DNA from 3 places in the Brevibacillus sp. BC25 genome. Region 2 is predicted to be linked to each of the others. Evidence: riboswitches for the same ligand, from Rfam matches in the RefSeq annotation. Region 2 holds a riboswitch; each other region holds the start of a gene.
The links. A riboswitch is a leader RNA that binds a small molecule or an ion and turns the genes downstream of it on or off. The one in region 2 is predicted to bind cobalamin.
Positions count from the first base shown of each region.

Region 1 (5,729 bases), on a different contig from region 2:
CGGTGGAGACTGCCCCCTGACAAAAGAAGCCGTGTTTCCAGGTAACTAGAAATACGGCTTTTCTTCTTATGATTCCTCTTACTTACGCAGATTCGATAATGGGGAAGCAGCGCACTTCTAAACCGAAATCATTTTTCAATAGGGACTCGTGCTCTTCACTGATTCCTGTTACGATCAAACCTGCGCGCAAGACGCCTCCCAAGTCGAATTGGACTTTTAGTTTATGCACGTTGACTCCTGCCTGCTGAAGGAAATGCAGGACACGATCTGGCGTAGCAGTATGACATGAGCCCTCAAGGTAACATAGGACGTGTTCTACCGAGTCCACCGTGGCTCCAGCTTTGTCAGCCGTTTTTTCTTTCCAAGTAGGATGCGGTGTGAATGGCTGTGTCAATAAATAGGCCAAATCCTCCACGACTGCACTTGCTGTAGGGAGCTCTCCTGCCCCTCTTCCTGTAAACAACAAGTCTCCCACGATGTTGCCGGATAGCTGGACAGCATTAAACGCGTCGTGGATTTGCGCCAACGGATGGCTCAGCGAAAGCATGGTTGGTTCAACTGATAGGCGAATTCCTTTCTCAGCTTGATAGGCCTGCGCAATCAGCTTGATCCGGTACCCCAGCTCGCTCGCAATCCGAATGTGACCTGCAGACAAATCTGCAATTCCTTTGCGAACAACATCTGCTAAAGGCAGCGATTCTCCGTAAACAAGCTGTGCCAAGATATACAACTTGTACATAGCATCAAAGCCTTCTACATCGGAACGAGGGTCCGCTTCCGCATAGCCCAGCTCCTGCGCTTGCTTGAGCACCTCCTGGTAAGAGAGCTGCTCTGTCTCCATTTTCGTCAAAATGAAGTTCGTTGTTCCGTTAAGAATACCGCGAACGCCTTGAATATCGTTCGTCCGTAGGAACTGCCGGAGCACGCTCAAAATCGGGATGCCCCCTGCCACACTCGCTTCATAGGCAAGGTGCACTTGATGCTGATTTGCCAAATCGACTAGCTCCGTTCCTTTTTTCGCCAGGAGTTCTTTGTTGGCAGTTACCACATGGCAGCCCTTTTCGATCAAAGCACGGACGTAGTCATAGGTAGGTTCTACACCGCCCATGACTTCCACCACGATATCCACATCGCTGCGTAATACATCCTCAAAGTCTGTTGTCAGTAATGCCGGGTCGATATGAACCGCCCGCTCTTTTTCCGAATCACGCACCAATGCCTTGACGATCTCAATTCGTTTACCCAGACGAGAAGCCAGCTTCTCCTGCTGCGAACGGATCGTTTTGATTACGCCTCCACCCACTGTTCCCAATCCCAATAATCCCACGCGTACCACTTCTGCACTCATCCTGACCACCCCATACCCCGAATTTTAGATAAAAAGAAAAGCCATCTTCGATAAGAAGAAGGCTTGTTAGCAGCTACTGCTCCCCCTCCTTATCTCCCAGGACGTATATGTCCTGCAGGAATTGGCACCTTGTCACAAACATGCGTGACGGTTGCCGGGCTTCATCGGGCCAGTCCCTCCACCTCTCTGGATAAAGAAAATATGAAATTGAAAAAAACCTTCTTCGCTAAGAAGAAGGTTCATCTACTGATGGAGTAACCCGCTTCTTATCTTTCGAGACGAAACGTCTCGCAGGAATTGGCACCTTGTCGCAATATGCAACGGTTGCCGGGCTTCATCGGGCCAGACCCTCCACCTCTCTGGATAAGAACTAATTATGCTGTTGAGCTTTATTCTAAGAAATTCCAAGGCAAGCGTCAACAAAATTCTTTCTTTTCTGATTGCAAGCTGATTTGGTCAGGCTTTCAGGTGTAGGTGAACAGGCTTTCTACCTCTTCCATACTGCAGCAAGTGCAATGAAGCACGCCCTCCTGGCATTCTTCAGGCAGCTCTTTTTCCTCGACATATCCGCACCATTGGCAAATAAAAAGTTGCATTCGCACACCCTCCTCTTCTTTTATCCTGCCCAAAATAAAAAGAGCATTTTCTACTCGACCGTGACGATCGTTAGAAAATGCCAGAAAAGGAGGGGCGTACTTGTCCACTCGCTGTTTTTCGCAAGCCATCTCTAACACCTCCCTATCTCCCGTAGGTCTATCAGTGTTGTCGAAACAGGCAGGTCTCCTGACTTTGGGTTCATCATCTAGCGTCGCCTTCCCCGTCTATATTGATAGACCAGTGGCTTGTTGGACGCTGACTCCCCTCTTACAGTGGCGGGACCGTGTCGGATTTGCACCGAGCTTCCCTATTATCCTTTTGGCGAATTGGTACGCCCTAAGGAACCTGTTTCCACCTATGAAATTGTCTTTTCTCACTACTCCACTCAAATTTTACCTTATTTTTCCTTGTTTTGCGAACATTGTTCGTGGGCTAGTAGCCATTCCTTTCGCCACAAGCCACCCGAATAGCCTGTTAAACTCCCGTTTGCTCCTATGACTGTTTTCTGAAAGTCTGTCCCTTTCATCCACAGGGGAACAGAAAAGGACTGTCTCTTGCCGGAAAAATATTCGTCCAGCTGTTGCCGACAAACAAGGAGAGGCTCTGAGCTACCCCAAATACCGATCTTTCAAAATGGTAGTATGGTGAGCTTCATGTCCAGCAATCACATAGGCCAACGTCCTTGCAGATAGCTTGTTTCCGTTGGCAAGTCCTGTACGCAACCACGCTTCTGGAGAGATTCCTCGCACCTGCGCGATGGTGGAAGCCCGAACAGCCTTATACTCTTCCAATAAATCAGAGAGGTCTCTTAGCTGAAAACACCCGTGTTCTACAAAAGCATTCTCATCAAAACCGACGAGGGGTGTCTGATCTCCTCTCGCGATTCTCAGCAAGCGATAGCTCATGATGCGTTCTGTATCGACGAGATGACCCAAAACCTCTTTTACCGTCCATTTACCTGGTGCATACCGATAATCCATTTGCTCGGGCGCTAGTGACGAAAATAACGCGACTTGCTTCTCACCTTGTTGTGTGAGGGTCGTTTGCAGCTCCCCCTCAGGTACAAGCCCAATATAATAGTCAAAATAAGCAGCGTATTCATCGCGGTCTGGTCGTCTGAGCATGTATTTCCCACTCCTCGTCATTCATTTTGGATAGACAAATTATACCACCATGCATCCCCATTCCAATACGAAAGCACCCGCCTGATCTTCACAGGCGGGTGACAGTCACCATTATACGCTATGTAATCCTTCAAACAATAGGACCCTTGCCGGGGCTGCATCCGTGCCGATCAGCTTGAGTGGTGCAGCTACCAGAAAATACTCGCCTGGCGGGACCTCAGCTAGCCGCAAGCCTTCCACGACAATGACTCCCGCTGCAAACAGCTTTTTATGTGTGGGGTGTCCTTCCTGGGCGCGTTCGATTCCAAGTGCATCGGTACCAATGCCCCGCACACCCAGCTCACTTAAATATTCTGCTCCTTCTTCAGACAGAAAGATGAATTCAAAAGAGAACGCCTCTTCAAAAGAGTTTTTCGTTTTAAATAGGACAAAATCTCCTCGCACAAGATCGAAGCACTCCAAGTCGGAGCGAGTGATCCTGTCTTCTACCGCTGTGAGATCGAGAACCTTGCAATTGCCCACTAGCTTTTCCAAGGAAATACTCTCAAATGTATCGCCAGCATTCACCATGTGCAGGGGAGCATCTACATGGGTACCAGAATGAAGGTCCATGTCGATTCTCGATTCTGTTACATAGCCATTCGTAGCGGTACGTATTTTCGGCTGCTTTTCCGGCTTGTTTTTATACACCGTCATTCCTTCGTACACGGTGGCAGTTACATCATACATTTTCATCACAAACGCCCTCCCCTTTGCCTACTGTTTTTTACGATCCGCTGGAAAAACAATCCCCATCTGTCTTCTCGCTTCATCCATGACCTGCATGGCCATTTTGGATACTTCATGCGAATTCGTAGCAGATTGTCTGGCCCCGCTCCTCGCCAAGTGTAGGAATTCTCTTATTTCATAATGCATGGTCTTCGGGGTTTGAGGCCTTGTCACTTGCTCGATTCGTCCGTCCCTGTAACGAATGCCCACTTCTTTGAGATGGTTGATTCGATCGATCACCATCGTAGCGTCCTCCCCTTGAATTTCTGCTGGTTGATAGGAGGTCGTAATTTTCGAGAAGCTAATGATTGCGTCCATCTCTCGATACTTCAAAAGCATACTGCCCTCCCCGTCCACTCCAGAATCAAGCACAATTCCTTCTGCTTTGATGTCGTCTGGTCTGCCAAAAAGGATGAGTGACGGATAAAGACAATAAATACCGATGTCCATCAAGGCTCCGTTTGAAAAAGCAGGATCAAAAGCACGTAAAACCTTCCCTTCGCGATACGCGTCATAGCGCGAAGAATATTGACAATTACTAGCAATAAAGCGTCGTACTTTTCCCAGCTTGTGCAGGTTGTCTTGTATCGAAAAAAAATTGGGCAATAGTGTAGATTTGACAGCCTCCATGAGCAGCACGTCATTTCTTTTCGCTGCCTCGATCATTTCTTCTACCTCAATCGCATTGGAAGCCAGTGGCTTTTCACATAATACGTGTAGCCCCGCGTCCATGCACTGGATCGCTTGTTCCGCGTGGCAGGAGTTGGGGCTCGCAATATAGACCGCGTCAATATTTTTGCTTGTAGTCATTTCTTCTAGGCTGTTATAGGCAAATGGAGCATGGTACTTGTCAGCGAATTCCTTGGCGCGTTCGCTGGTACGTGAATAAACAGCCTGAAGAGAAAATCCTTCTACTTCTTGACCAGCCTGGATAAATTCCTCGGTGATCCAGTTCGTTCCGATTACGCCAAATCGCATCTCATCCGCTCCCTTTTCTTTTTGTCTATCTCGTTGAAGTGACCGGCACTCGTTCTTCGACCTTATCCAGCCACCACACGAATCCGTCCGCAGCAAGTAATTGCTCTGCGGCCTTCGGTCCGAATGAGCCAGCTTCGTACGTAAAGAGCGGCACCGAATTTTCAGCGAAGGCTTCCAATATCGGTGTCACCCACTCCCATGACAGCCGAACCTCATCCCAATGCGCAAAGTAGGTGGAATCCCCGCGGAGTGCATCGAACAAGAGCAGCTCGTACGCTTCCGGCACGTCATTTGTCCCTGCACTGAAATCTACCGTCACCGGCTCAATCTTACCGCTATTTGTCGGATTCTTACTATTTACCTGCAAGGCAATACCTTCGTTCGGATTCACGCTGATGATCAACAAATTAGGGGATGTCGTTTCATTTTGCTCCTGATATAGCTTTTCGTGTGGATTTTTGAACTCAATAACGATCCTGGTTGACTTCTCTTGCAGTCTTTTTCCCGTGCGAATATAAAATGGTACCCCTTGCCAAAACGGGTCATCAATCCAGACACGCGTAGCAATATACGTTTCTGTCATCGAAACGGGATCGACACCAGGCTCGTCCCTGTAGCCAGCCACAGGCGTTCCTTGAATATGTCCCTCGCTATACTGACCGCGAATAACGTGGGTGCGAACTTCTTCTTTCTTCATCGGACGCACGGCTGCCATCACCTTGCGCTTTTCTTCGCGGATATGGGCGGACGTGATTCGCTTCGGTAGCTGCATGCCGATGATCATGAGCATTTGTAGCATGTGATTTTGGAGCATGTCGCGCAGTGCCCCGGCAGGTTCGTAATATCCAGCCCGATCCTCAACGCCGACCGTTTCATTCGCCGTAATTTGCACGTTGGCGATGTACTGATTGTTC
Region 1 is NZ_AKIX01000117.1:117,197-122,925, forward strand. It holds gene PMI05_RS26100 (CapA family protein) at 1-20, shown strand, start outside; gene PMI05_RS26105 (homoserine dehydrogenase) at 83-1,348, opposite strand; SAM riboswitch class I at 1,435-1,545, opposite strand; SAM riboswitch class I at 1,612-1,718, opposite strand; gene PMI05_RS26110 (hypothetical protein) at 1,813-2,082, opposite strand; cobalamin riboswitch at 2,104-2,309, opposite strand; gene PMI05_RS26115 (DinB family protein) at 2,554-3,069, opposite strand; gene PMI05_RS26120 (cyclase family protein) at 3,181-3,804, opposite strand; gene PMI05_RS26125 (Gfo/Idh/MocA family protein) at 3,826-4,815, opposite strand; gene zwf (glucose-6-phosphate dehydrogenase) at 4,841-5,729, opposite strand, start outside.
Region 1: linked by a shared signal. The riboswitch ahead of PMI05_RS26110 (hypothetical protein) and the one ahead of cobO (cob(I)yrinic acid a,c-diamide adenosyltransferase) in region 2 are both predicted to bind cobalamin.

Region 2 (5,729 bases):
CTCACGATGATAGAGGAAACGGAAAGCCCAGCACTGATGCCTTTTCCGATCCCTTTGTCTGCCGAAAGATACGGCCAGAGCTTGATCGACAAAAGCACATGTGTCCTCGCTGCCACTGGTGCTACGATCAAAAAGCTGCCCCATCCCGGATGTGAGAGCTCTGCGACTGCACCCGCCTTGATCAGCAACAGCATAATCGCAGCAAGAACGCCCATCGCACCTACGCGGCTGTCCTTCATAATCGCCAGTATTTGCTCTCTCGGTCTGCTGCTGCCAAGACCGTCCGCGAGGTCCATCCACCCATCCATATGAAGACCACCAGTCACGTAGACCCATGCGACCAACGTCAAAATAGCCGTGATCCAAGGACTAAACAACAGCAGGCCTGCCTGATGTACACCCCATAGCAATAAACCGATGACCAAACCAACTGCGGGATACCAGTTGACGCTTTTTCTCCATGCTTCCTCTGAAGGACGAAGCCACGGAACCGGAATACGCGTAAAAAACGAGATCGCGTGTAAAAATGCACTCATCCTTTGATCCTCCACGGTATCCCTGACAAAACCGCGTAGACGGCGTCTGCTTGTCGCGCACTTCTCTGATTGACATCGCCCAGCACATCCGCAAACCATCTGCCCAAACGACTCAAGGCTACCCCGCCCAATCCGACCTCGCTTGTGACAGCAATGACTCTTTGCGGGGAATTCTGAACGAGGAACAGCCATGCCTCTGCCTCCTGCAACAGGGCTTGCGTGTGTGAAGGACTTCTCCATTCCGACTCATCCACGCTCATCAACCGATTACTCACCCAGGTGGACAGACAATCGATCAACACCACATCATACTGCTCACTAAATGCGTGGTAATCGGTTAAGCGCTCTCCTACCTCCACACAGCCCCATTCCAACGGACGACGTGCCTGATGCAGCTCGATTCTCTGCTTCATTTCATCATCCCAGGCCTTGCCTGTCGCCACGTACAGGACTCGACTGCTCAACGTCATCGCAAGCTCTTCCGCGTAGCGGCTTTTTCCTGAACGGACACCGCCTGTTACCAGCACCAAGCTCATCGCTGTTCACTTCCTTCCGCATGTACCTCGCGAAGCGCTGCCAGAAGTCGTTCATTTTCCTCTCGTCCACGCACTGCGATTCTCACATCATGTGCCGTCAAACCGGGATACATCGCACAGTTGCGGATCAGAACGCCTTTTTTGCCGAGCCGTGCCTGCAATTGTTCAGCTGGCAATCCTTCTGGCGATCGCAGCAACAAAAAGTTTGCCTCCCCCGGCCATAACTGCCAGCCCAACTCACTACGGATGCAATCAGTCAAATACGCACGTTCTGCTTTTATGAGCCTGCGCGTCTGTTCCTCGTATGCCTGCTCCTGCAAGCACAGTTCTCCAGCTAAAAGGGCTAGTGCATTCACGCTCCAGCTCACTTGCTTCTGGCGCATCTTCGCAATGACATCTGGATGCGCAATCGCATAACCCAGGCGCAATCCCGGGATCGCGTACATTTTCGTCATCGAACGCATCAAAATCACACGGGGAAAGCGCTCCAGCTGCGTCGCCAATGTATACTGCCGCTCTTCCTCCACAAAATCGAGAAAAGCCTCATCCACGATGAGCCACGTATTGGTCTCATTCGTCCATTCCGCCATTTGGCGCAGCTCATCCGGTTGATACAGGATTCCGGTCGGATTGTTTGGCGACCCGACAAATACGAGATCAGACTGGGTAAAAAGAGTGTGCAGCTCTACAGGATCGGGCTTGTACCCGTTCGCTTCCTTCCCGAAGCAGCCAATGACATGGGCACCATACTGCTCGGAAAGTTGCGCGTATTCCGAAAAGCAAGGATATACCACGCCTACCGTTTGCGGCGAAAGACCGAGTATGGCTAATGCCATTGCCTCCGCTGCACCATTGGCAGGCAGCAACCATTCCTCCGGCACTTGCAGCCGTTTTGCCAATGCATGACGAAACACACGATGTCCAGGGTCTGGGTAATGCGCTACAACAGCTAGCGAAGCCAGTAGCATCTCACGAACGCTTGCTGGCATCCCCAGCGGATTAATATTGGCACTGTAATCCAGAAACTGCTCTGGCTCTCGACCAAAGCGCTGCGCTGCGGTCAGCAAGTCTCCACCATGACCGTACGTTTCTATTACACCTGCGCTTGTCAAAACTCTACCCCCAGCACAGCTGGAATCCCTTCATCGTAGTAATGCTTGATTGGCTTCATCTCTGTCACCAAATCTGCGATGTCCAAAATCTCCTGCTTTGCTGCCCGTCCCGTAATCACGAGGTGGATATGACTTGGCCTGTTTTGAATCGCTTCCAATACATCGGACAATGGCAACACATCGTCAATCGGGAAGCGGTCAATCGCCAATGCATTATTCAGCTCATCCAGAATGACGACATCGTACGCTCCGGAAGATAGCTTTTCGCTGGCAAACGCCCAAGCTTCTTTCAATGCCTGACGATGCTCCTCCGGTGTCTTCGTCCATGTGAAGCCAACGCCCTTTTGCACAATTTCAATGCCCAATTTATCGAAAATAATCTTTTCTCCGTATGTACGCTCCGGCGACTTGATGAATTGAACCATCAGCACCTTTTTTCCGCGCCCTGTCGCCCGCACAGCCAATCCGACTGCTGCCGTCGTTTTTCCTTTGCCGTCTCCTGTGTAAACGAGGGTCAAGCCCCGCTTCTTATCGTTTTTCTCCATCGTGACCACCTCAAAAAGTGACGTATTTAACTCCGCTGTTTCCTCCAAATACTTTCCGAAGCCAACAAAAAAAGCGCTCTGTTTTCCCCAGTACGTAAGGAAAAACAAAGCGCGGATAGCCGAAAGCAACAATCCTCACCTCTTCCTTTGACCCGAAGGAAATCAGTGTAAACATAAAAACAGGCAGGTCTCCTGGCTCGAGGATCATCGCTCTTCTTCTCCTTCCCGCTCCCGGATGGGCAGTGGATGGCATGGTGCCTTGAAGAACAGCTACTCTCTTACAGTGGCGGGACCGCGTTGGCTTTTCACCAAACTTCCCTTTTAACCTTGCTCCTGCGAATCGGTTTCGCAAAAACAAGGACCTGTTTCTCTTCCATATGTATATGTCATTCGTTTCGTTGACAAACACTTGCTTTAATAATAGCAAAAGCTACCGAGGATTCAAGCAAAAGCTGCCGATTCCTTGCAGGTGTCTATTGGCAGAAAATTTAAGATAATCACCATTTACTTACTTGAAAATTTTCGTTACCCTATTGGCAAAACAATCGAAAGTGGTGTGCAGTCATGCTATTTCCTCCGATTCCAAAAATACCAGACATGATCCTGCCCAGCCCACTGCCGATCAATGAATGTGGCGAACCGATGATCCCACTCTCTTCCCTTTGTGAACAAATCACAGTCTATCCAGCCTACTACCACGAGGGCTATGCCGGAACACAGCCAGAAGCCTTTTTGCGAGAAGGGGCAGCACGCAAGCTCGCCACGGCAGCCGCGCAACTGCCTGTTGGCTACAAGCTCGTCGTGTTGGACGGCTGGCGCTCATTCGAGGTACAGGCATCTTTGTATGAACGTTTCCGTGAAGCCTTGCTTTCACAAGGCTGGCAGGAAGGACCCGCGCTCACCGAAGAATTGAGCAAATTCGTCGCTTATCCAACAACAGACCTCTCCAAGCCGTCCCCTCACCTATCCGGTGGCGCAGTCGATCTGACTATCGCAGGACCTGATGGCTGGCTGGAGATGGGGACAGCCTTCGATGATTTCAGTGTAAGGGCTGCAACTCGCCATTATGAAGAACTCGTACAGCCTACACAAAAAGACATCGAGATTCGAGACAATCGCCGACTGCTCTATCATTTGATGACCGCCGCCGGATTCGTCAACTATCCGAAAGAATGGTGGCATTTCGAGTATGGGACGCGTACCTGGGGACAAAAAACGCAGCAGGAGCCGATCTATGGCGGGGTTTTGTCGATGTAAGAAATAACATCCATGAAAAAGACCGTCAGTGCATACTGCCTGACGGTCTTGCTTTTTCCTTTATGAAACAATCATTGCATAAAATCCGCCATGATAATCTCCGTATCAAACGGCGTAATTCCTTCCTCTAAGGAAAATACCGTATCTGCCTCCTCAGCTTGATCAGTCAGCGTCCCTCTCGCCTGTGCATGAAGCATGAACAACTCATGCAGGGTAGGCTTCACCAACGAGGTGAGCGCTCTTCCCATCAGCTCCACCCCTCCGGCATTGGACTCCACATTGTTGGCAAACCACGGATCGGAATTCAGGGCGATATCCGTCCAAATCACTTTTCTTTCCACGAGATCAAGAATGACCGGGATACAAATCCGCGTGTTTGCGGCGAGGTCAATCTTGTCCTGTACCGTCTGCGGCTCGAAAATTCCCCCTGTCTGTGGCGCCGAACGAATCATCCAGCCAGCGAAGCATTCAGGCAAATCGCAATAAGGCTGACTCGTAAACGAATACAGGTTCATGACGACATATCGACCGCCATAGCGGATGACAGAATCCATGTCGATGTCGATGAATTCGCACGCGCCTTTGGGAGCCTCCACAATATCCCCGCTATGGCACGCTTGATACTTGTCGGAACGCAGATTGGTATAGGAAATATGCTCCATGTATTTCCAGTCTTCATTATAGAGCACGGCAGACAAATCGATATCCACTCTGCCTGTAGGGACATCGTTAACGATCCCTTCCCTCCACCACAGGAAAAAGCGAATCGTTCCTCCATCCGGGATCGTTAGCCGGGAGCCGCGTGCAATCGTGCGTAGTGCTTTGCTGGCTGATCGCATCGAAAACGGAACGAGATGCTCCTGCAGCCGCGGGTCGATATAGACGTTACCCAGCGACGGCAATTTGCCAAAACGGTTTAACAAGGATGTCCGGCAAATATCCGCTGCCTTCTGTCTGATGTCCTCTTGCAGCCCTGGCACTCGGTTTTCGATTGCCTGTACTTTTGCCACTTGCCCTTTCGGAAAAAAGGTTCGCCATTCCCCGTAGCTATCTCGTTTGTCGAAGTGATTCATGACTTGCAAAAGAACTGGAGTCGATACACCATCCGCAATTTTCTCGAAGGCAGAAAGGACTGGACTCCCCTGCTCCGTCAAACGCAACAAATGATCCAGACGACGGGCAAATTCCCCTGGACGCTGTTCAAGCAGCTTGATCGCCGTATTCACATCCGCACGGACCAGCGCCTGCTCTACTTGGCTATTGAACGTCTCGATCTTGTGATTGTTGCGCAAAATATCGAATGCTTCTGCCGCTTTCGGATAGCGATCCTTATATTCAAACGGATGCAAGATTTCCCCGAGACGAATCCATCTGTTTTTGTAACGATTCATGTCTTCTACGATATTCGAGCTGGCTTCCAGCAGGCGAAGGAGCAGTCTCCTCTCTCCGCGTTTGAACTTGCGAAATTTTGCAGGCTCTGCCAAGCTCACATCCCCGTCAGACAGCGCCACAGCCAGACGTAATACATCTGTCGCGGTCTTGCAATACTGGGCAAAAAAAGTAGCAGGAAGCTTGTCATACTTGAGCAGCAGGCTAGCAGCGATCGCCACGTTTTCCTTTTGAGGAATCTCGGCTGGCAGAGCTTCTGCGATGCCTTCATAGGCCTGAATCAAGCCCTCCAAGTCTTCCCTGTCAGTAGCTGACAATGAGCTATTGGCGCGCAGCAAGTTCATTCCAACCTGC
Region 2 is NZ_AKIX01000005.1:10,867-16,595, forward strand. It holds gene cobS (adenosylcobinamide-GDP ribazoletransferase) at 1-536, opposite strand, end outside; gene cobU (bifunctional adenosylcobinamide kinase/adenosylcobinamide-phosphate guanylyltransferase) at 533-1,072, opposite strand; gene cobD (threonine-phosphate decarboxylase CobD) at 1,069-2,184, opposite strand; gene cobO (cob(I)yrinic acid a,c-diamide adenosyltransferase) at 2,181-2,729, opposite strand; gene PMI05_RS30610 (hypothetical protein) at 2,740-2,937, opposite strand; cobalamin riboswitch at 2,894-3,110, opposite strand; gene PMI05_RS00640 (M15 family metallopeptidase) at 3,294-3,986, shown strand; gene PMI05_RS00645 (TerD family protein) at 4,058-5,729, opposite strand, start outside.

Region 3 (5,729 bases), on a different contig from region 2:
GCAAGAGATTGCTGACGATTTTTCCTGACCGTTGTGAAATCCATTCATACAAAGACTGTTGATCCAAACTTCGATTAATCACAAACAGCAGATACGCCCAGAAGGAAAAGGGGATACCAGCAAGCAACACGCTCAACCAAGCATCTCTTCCGGCTTTACTCAATAAGAGGGGGATGACGGTTACGTGGTTCGTAATGCCGATCGTCAGCATCATCACCATAATGGCTTGACCAATCCCGATTTTTCCGTCCACTTTCATGAAAGACTTATCCCCCTGTGCGTGGTGGTGCTGTTAGGATTTGCCTGCTTGCTTGGAAATATGTATCAGGTATAAAGGTTACATCCGTCCGAAAAAGTATGGTATTCTACTATGAGGTAAAAAGGTAGAAACAGAGTAAGGAGTGCAGCCGATGTATCAGCTCATAAGAAATTATCTGTTCCAGCAAGATGCGGAAGAGATTCATGAAAAGACAATTGGTGCCTTAAGGCTGGTGGAGGATTCTGCTCCAGGCAAAAGCATCCTGAAGATGATCTATCAGGTAAAAGACCAGCGGTTGGAGAATAAGCTGTGGGGAATGACGTTTCCGAATCCAGTCGGACTTGCAGCCGGTTTTGATAAAAATGCAGAAGTCTATCATGCGTTGGGTGCTCTTGGTTTTGGATTTGTGGAAATCGGGACGTTGACGCCGCAGGGGCAGCCAGGCAATCCGAAGCCGCGTTTGTTCCGATTGCCGGAACATCAAGCTGTCATTAACCGGATGGGCTTCAACAATCACGGTGCGTATTTGGCTTCCCAGCATTTGGTCGGTTACGCATACTCAGATGTTCCGATTGGGATTAACATTGGGAAAAACAAAGTAACGCCGAATGAAGAGGCGGCCATCGACTATATCAAATGTATGGACATGCTCTATGCATACGGTCACTATTTCGTCATTAACATCAGCTCTCCGAATACCCCGAATCTGCGTGACTTGCAGGAAACAGAGAGCTTGCGTCATTTGGTGCGTGCAGTAAGGGAAAAGGCGACCGAAATGGAAGCGCGTGCCATCAAGAAAAAACCGATATTGCTGAAAGTAGCACCAGACATGTCGGATGAGCACATGCGTGATGTTGTTCACGCTGCTGTTGAAGAAGGCATTTCCGGAATTATCGCTACCAATACGACACTGTCACGCGAGGCGGTTTCCGGACATCGATTTGCCGAGGAAGCTGGTGGCTTGAGCGGAAGACCTCTTACGGAGCGTTCCGCTGCTTGGGTGAAGGAGATTTATCAAGAAGTAGGAGACAAGGTACCAATCATCGGTGTCGGAGGTATTTATAACGGCGAAGACGCCTACGCGAAAATCCGAGCAGGAGCCAGTCTCGTTCAGGTGTATACGGGGATGATTTATCAGGGCCCAGGTATCGCCAAACAAATTAACAAAAAGCTGCTCAAGCTCATGCAGCGCGATGGTTTTAAACATATTAGTGAAGTAATTGGCGTAGACGCAAAAGAATAGATAGAACAAGTACGCATAGGTAGATGGCTCCGTTTGTAGTGGGTCATCGACTTATGCGTTTTTGCTTATATTCTTCCGATTTATGTAGTGATCCGGTATAATGATGTGGACAAACATGAATTGTCTGTCAATTTCATATTGTCGGCGTTAGGTGCCTTTATGTGACGCATAAAGGGTAACAGGGAATCGGGTGAAAGTCCCGAGCGGTCCCGCCACTGTAACCAGGGAGCTCTCTTTGAGAAGGAAACCACTCATTTTCGTATGGGGAAGGACAAAGAGCGCATAGATCTGGAAGCCAGGAGACCTACCTAGTAGCCACACCCACAGAACCTTCGCGGAAAGGAGCGGTGAATACGAGGCAATGAGGCTGTATAGTCAGTCTGTTGTTTTGTGTGCACATCTCGTCCATTGATGGATGGGATTTTTTTGTTTGTAGGCAAAGAACAAAAGTCAGTGAAGGAGGAATGAACATGAATCGATCTCGTCTCGTATCGACTTGTCTGATGATCGCGGGCTTTGTCCTGTATTTTTTGCTCAATGAACCAGAGACAGGACATGCGATGCACATCATGGAAGGGTATTTGCCATTATCCTGGGCCTTATTTTGGTGGGCTGTCTTCTTGCCATTTTTTATTCTTGGGATTCGCTCGATTAACAAGATTGTAAAAGAACATCCCGAAATGAAGCTCCTTATTGGCGTTGCTGGAGCGTTTGCGTTTGTTTTATCTGCATTGAAAATCCCTTCGGTTACAGGTAGCAGCTCTCACCCGACTGGGACGGGGCTTGGCGCCATTATGTTTGGGCCTTTTGCGATGTCTGTGTTAGGGAGCATGGTGCTCTTGTTTCAAGCCTTGCTTTTGGCACATGGAGGTTTGACTACACTAGGGGCAAATGCTGTATCCATGGCTGTAGTAGGACCACTGGTGGCATACGGAATCTATCGGATGATCATGAAGGTCAACGGAAGCCAACGTCTGGCTGTTTTTGCGGCGGCTGCTTTGGCTGACCTCGCTACCTATGTGGTGACTTCGATTCAACTGGCACTCGCATTTCCAGCTGAATCTGGTGGAGTGTTGGCCTCGTTTGCCAAATTTGCAGGAATTTTTGCATTCACGCAAGTACCGCTCGCAATCAGTGAAGGTCTGTTGACCGTCCTCGTTTGGAACTGGTTGTTATCTTACAACGCAAAAGAGCTTACACAGCTTCGTTTGCTCAAACGGGAGGAATCGCTGTGAAAAAAGGATGGAACTGGCTTTTACTCTTGGGGGTAATCGTACTCGCGATTGTCCCGCTGTTGCTGGTGCAGGATTCGGAATTTGGCGGCGCAGACGGCGTGGCAGAGGAAGCGATCAAGGAAATTGCTCCGAACTACGAGCCGTGGTTTCAACCGCTGATAGAACCACCAGGGGGAGAGACGGAGAGTCTATTGTTTGCGGTGCAGGCGGCGTTGGGAGCGGGAGTGGTTGGCTACGCTGTAGGCTTGTACAAAGGTCGGTTGGATAAACGGAAAAAATGAACGGGCTGCAACCTGATTCTCTCTCTTATCAAAACAGGCTGAAACGTCTGCCGCCAGCTCATAAGCTATTGCTGGCGAGTGCATTGTTACTACTCGTCTTGGTGGGACATGTATGGATGCAGATGGCCGTCGTTGTTTGGATGACGGTATGGGTAGTGGTGTATGCCCGTATTCCTGTCCGTATCTATTGTGCCTTTATGATCGTGTCGCTCTCGTTTTTCGTGTCGGGGCTCCCTGCCCTATTGGTAGAAGGGGCGAGAGCAGGAGAAGTACACGTCCAGGTCGTGGCAGCATGGGAGTTGGGTTCGTATGTGCTCTATGTGCCTATGTCATCATTTGGTAAAGTTTGGGTTTTGTTTTGGCGTACCATGGCGAGCTTATCTTGCTTTGCTTTCATTTTGTTTACCGTGCCGTTTGCTGAAACCTTGCAGGTACTTCGCCGGCTTCGTATGCCTGTCCTTGTGACTGACTTATTAATGATCATGTATCGGTTTATTTTTGTGTTGGTAACGATTTCTCACCAGCTATGGATTGCCCAACGTTCTCGGGGAGGTCACCGCGGCTTCCGCGCGACGCTTCGAGATGCAGGGGTTCTCGTTGCGCAATTGTTTGTCAGAGCAATGCGCAAATACGAAGCTTTGCACAAAGGAATGGCGGCTAGAGGCTTCGGGGAGAGCATGCAGGTGCTCTCGTTTCATACACATGCTCGTTCGCGACGCTATGAGTGGGAGTCAATCGTAGGCTGTATGCTGCTGGTACTGCTTGAGTGGTGGACAGGAGGTTGGTGGTTATGACATCAAGGTTGTTGGAGTTCATCGATTTGCAGTACACGTATTCGGGAGGGCGGGGACCCGTCCTGTCAGGGCTGTCCTTATGGATTCCAGAGGGAAAAAAATGTGTCCTTTTGGGACGAAATGGCTGTGGGAAGTCGACCTTGTTCTTGCATGGAAACGGGATCATCGAGCCACAGCAGGGACAGGTGCTGTGGAAGGGGAAACCGCTTGTATACAAACGAGCCGCACTGCAAGAGATGACGCAAAAGGTAGGCTTGGTCTTTCAAGATCCCGAGCATCAGCTGATCGCAAGCACGGTCGCGGAAGATATATCCTACGGTTTATGCAATCAGAAGCTGCCTGAGGACGTAATCCGGGCAAAGGTAGAAAAGGTGCTGGATGCATTCGGATTGAGAGAGCTGGCAGAAGCTCCGATTCATCATTTGAGCCTGGGACAAAAACGACGTCTGGCACTCGCGGGGGTCATGGTCATGGAGCCCGAGCTTTTGCTATTGGACGAGCCTACTGCGTATCTGGATCGCTATCAGACAAAAAATTTGCTGCGGGAGCTCGATACCATTCACCGGCAAGGAACGACTGTTTTGATGGCGACACATGATATGGATATTGCCTTTGAATGGGCAGAATGGATTTGCATCATGGATGAAGGCAGGCTTGTGTTCGCGGGAGATCCGCAGGAGGCATTGGAAAATAGAACTATGCTGGAGAGTCTTCATCTGGGTATGCCGTTGCTCGTTGATGTGTGGGAGGCACTGCCTGAGCAGTGGAAGCGGGAACTTGGCGGAAATATTCCCCGTTCGGTCGACGAGCTGCGAAAAATGCTCAGTGTTCAGCGGGTTTGGTGAATGGAGTGGGCGCTTTCGGGTAAGCTAACCCCAAAAAGCCATGGAGGTACACAGTATGGAACAAGACTCTATCACGAGCACATCGGTCCCGAATCATCAGGAAAAAGGAATCTCTCGCCATGTAAAGGATGAACTGATGTATCAAGTATTGGAGAAAGAGATGACTACCGACGAGCAGGAAAAGAAGCTAAAAGATGATTATTTAAAAGGAAAGGCGTAAATTTGCGCCAAAAAGCCCTTCTCGCCACATAAAGGCATGAAGGGCTTTTTTACATGGGATGGTTTAAGTAATATTCACGGTAGAGCAAATCTTGACCGCGGGTAAGAAGATTTGTGCGAATTTTGTAGGGATATGTCCATTCATCACGAATAACGTAAAGAAGGCACTTACTTACAATGGGAGAAGTGATGAGGTTGTGATTTCAACTTTGAATAAGACGCTATGTGTTCAGCAACTCGTAGAAAAATTAAGAGACAAGCAGCTTCTTCATGTACCAATCGCTGATCTTCGAGAATCCAATAAAGTGTTGTATGAATACGTCAATCAGCTCAATGACTCGATTGCGATCATTCCGACCACGATTAATTCTGTTATTACAGGCGTCATCCGTTTCCAGGAAGGGTACTTTATTACCTTGGGCATGCTCATTTGGAAAGACGCCAACAAAAAAGGGGCGTTCAAGGAAGGGACGTTTCTTTTTTACAAGCATGACGCTCATGATTCGATTGAGGATTGCGTCCATATTACCAATTCCATCGAAAATCACAATCTGATGGAAAGTTTGTTCTTTGCGTGCTGCGAGAGCAAGGATGGAGATTCCGTACTTTCCTATTCGCATATCGAGCATGCGATTACATACGGAGAGCTGTATCGTGATATGAAGTCCAAAATCAAAAAAGGGTTTGCGTAGTTTTTTGTTAGTAGAGCAACTTTACATGCCAAGTTTCGGATGATATACTACTGAAAATTTATCAAATATTCCAATTGAAGAGGAGTTTTCCTACTTGATGATCAAAAAGTAACGTCTTGCCATTCACCAGTTGGCCCGACCCCCTCCATGTAAATGGTTTT
Region 3 is NZ_AKIX01000025.1:17,475-23,203, reverse strand. It holds gene PMI05_RS05670 (endospore germination permease) at 1-259, opposite strand, end outside; gene PMI05_RS05665 (quinone-dependent dihydroorotate dehydrogenase) at 411-1,502, shown strand; cobalamin riboswitch at 1,635-1,829, shown strand; gene PMI05_RS05660 (energy-coupling factor ABC transporter permease) at 1,973-2,737, shown strand; gene PMI05_RS05655 (energy-coupling factor ABC transporter substrate-binding protein) at 2,734-3,018, shown strand; gene cbiQ (cobalt ECF transporter T component CbiQ) at 3,015-3,812, shown strand; gene PMI05_RS05645 (energy-coupling factor ABC transporter ATP-binding protein) at 3,809-4,657, shown strand; gene PMI05_RS30975 (hypothetical protein) at 4,713-4,877, shown strand; gene PMI05_RS05640 (hypothetical protein) at 5,074-5,568, shown strand.
Region 3: linked by a shared signal. The riboswitch ahead of PMI05_RS05660 (energy-coupling factor ABC transporter permease) and the one ahead of cobO (cob(I)yrinic acid a,c-diamide adenosyltransferase) in region 2 are both predicted to bind cobalamin.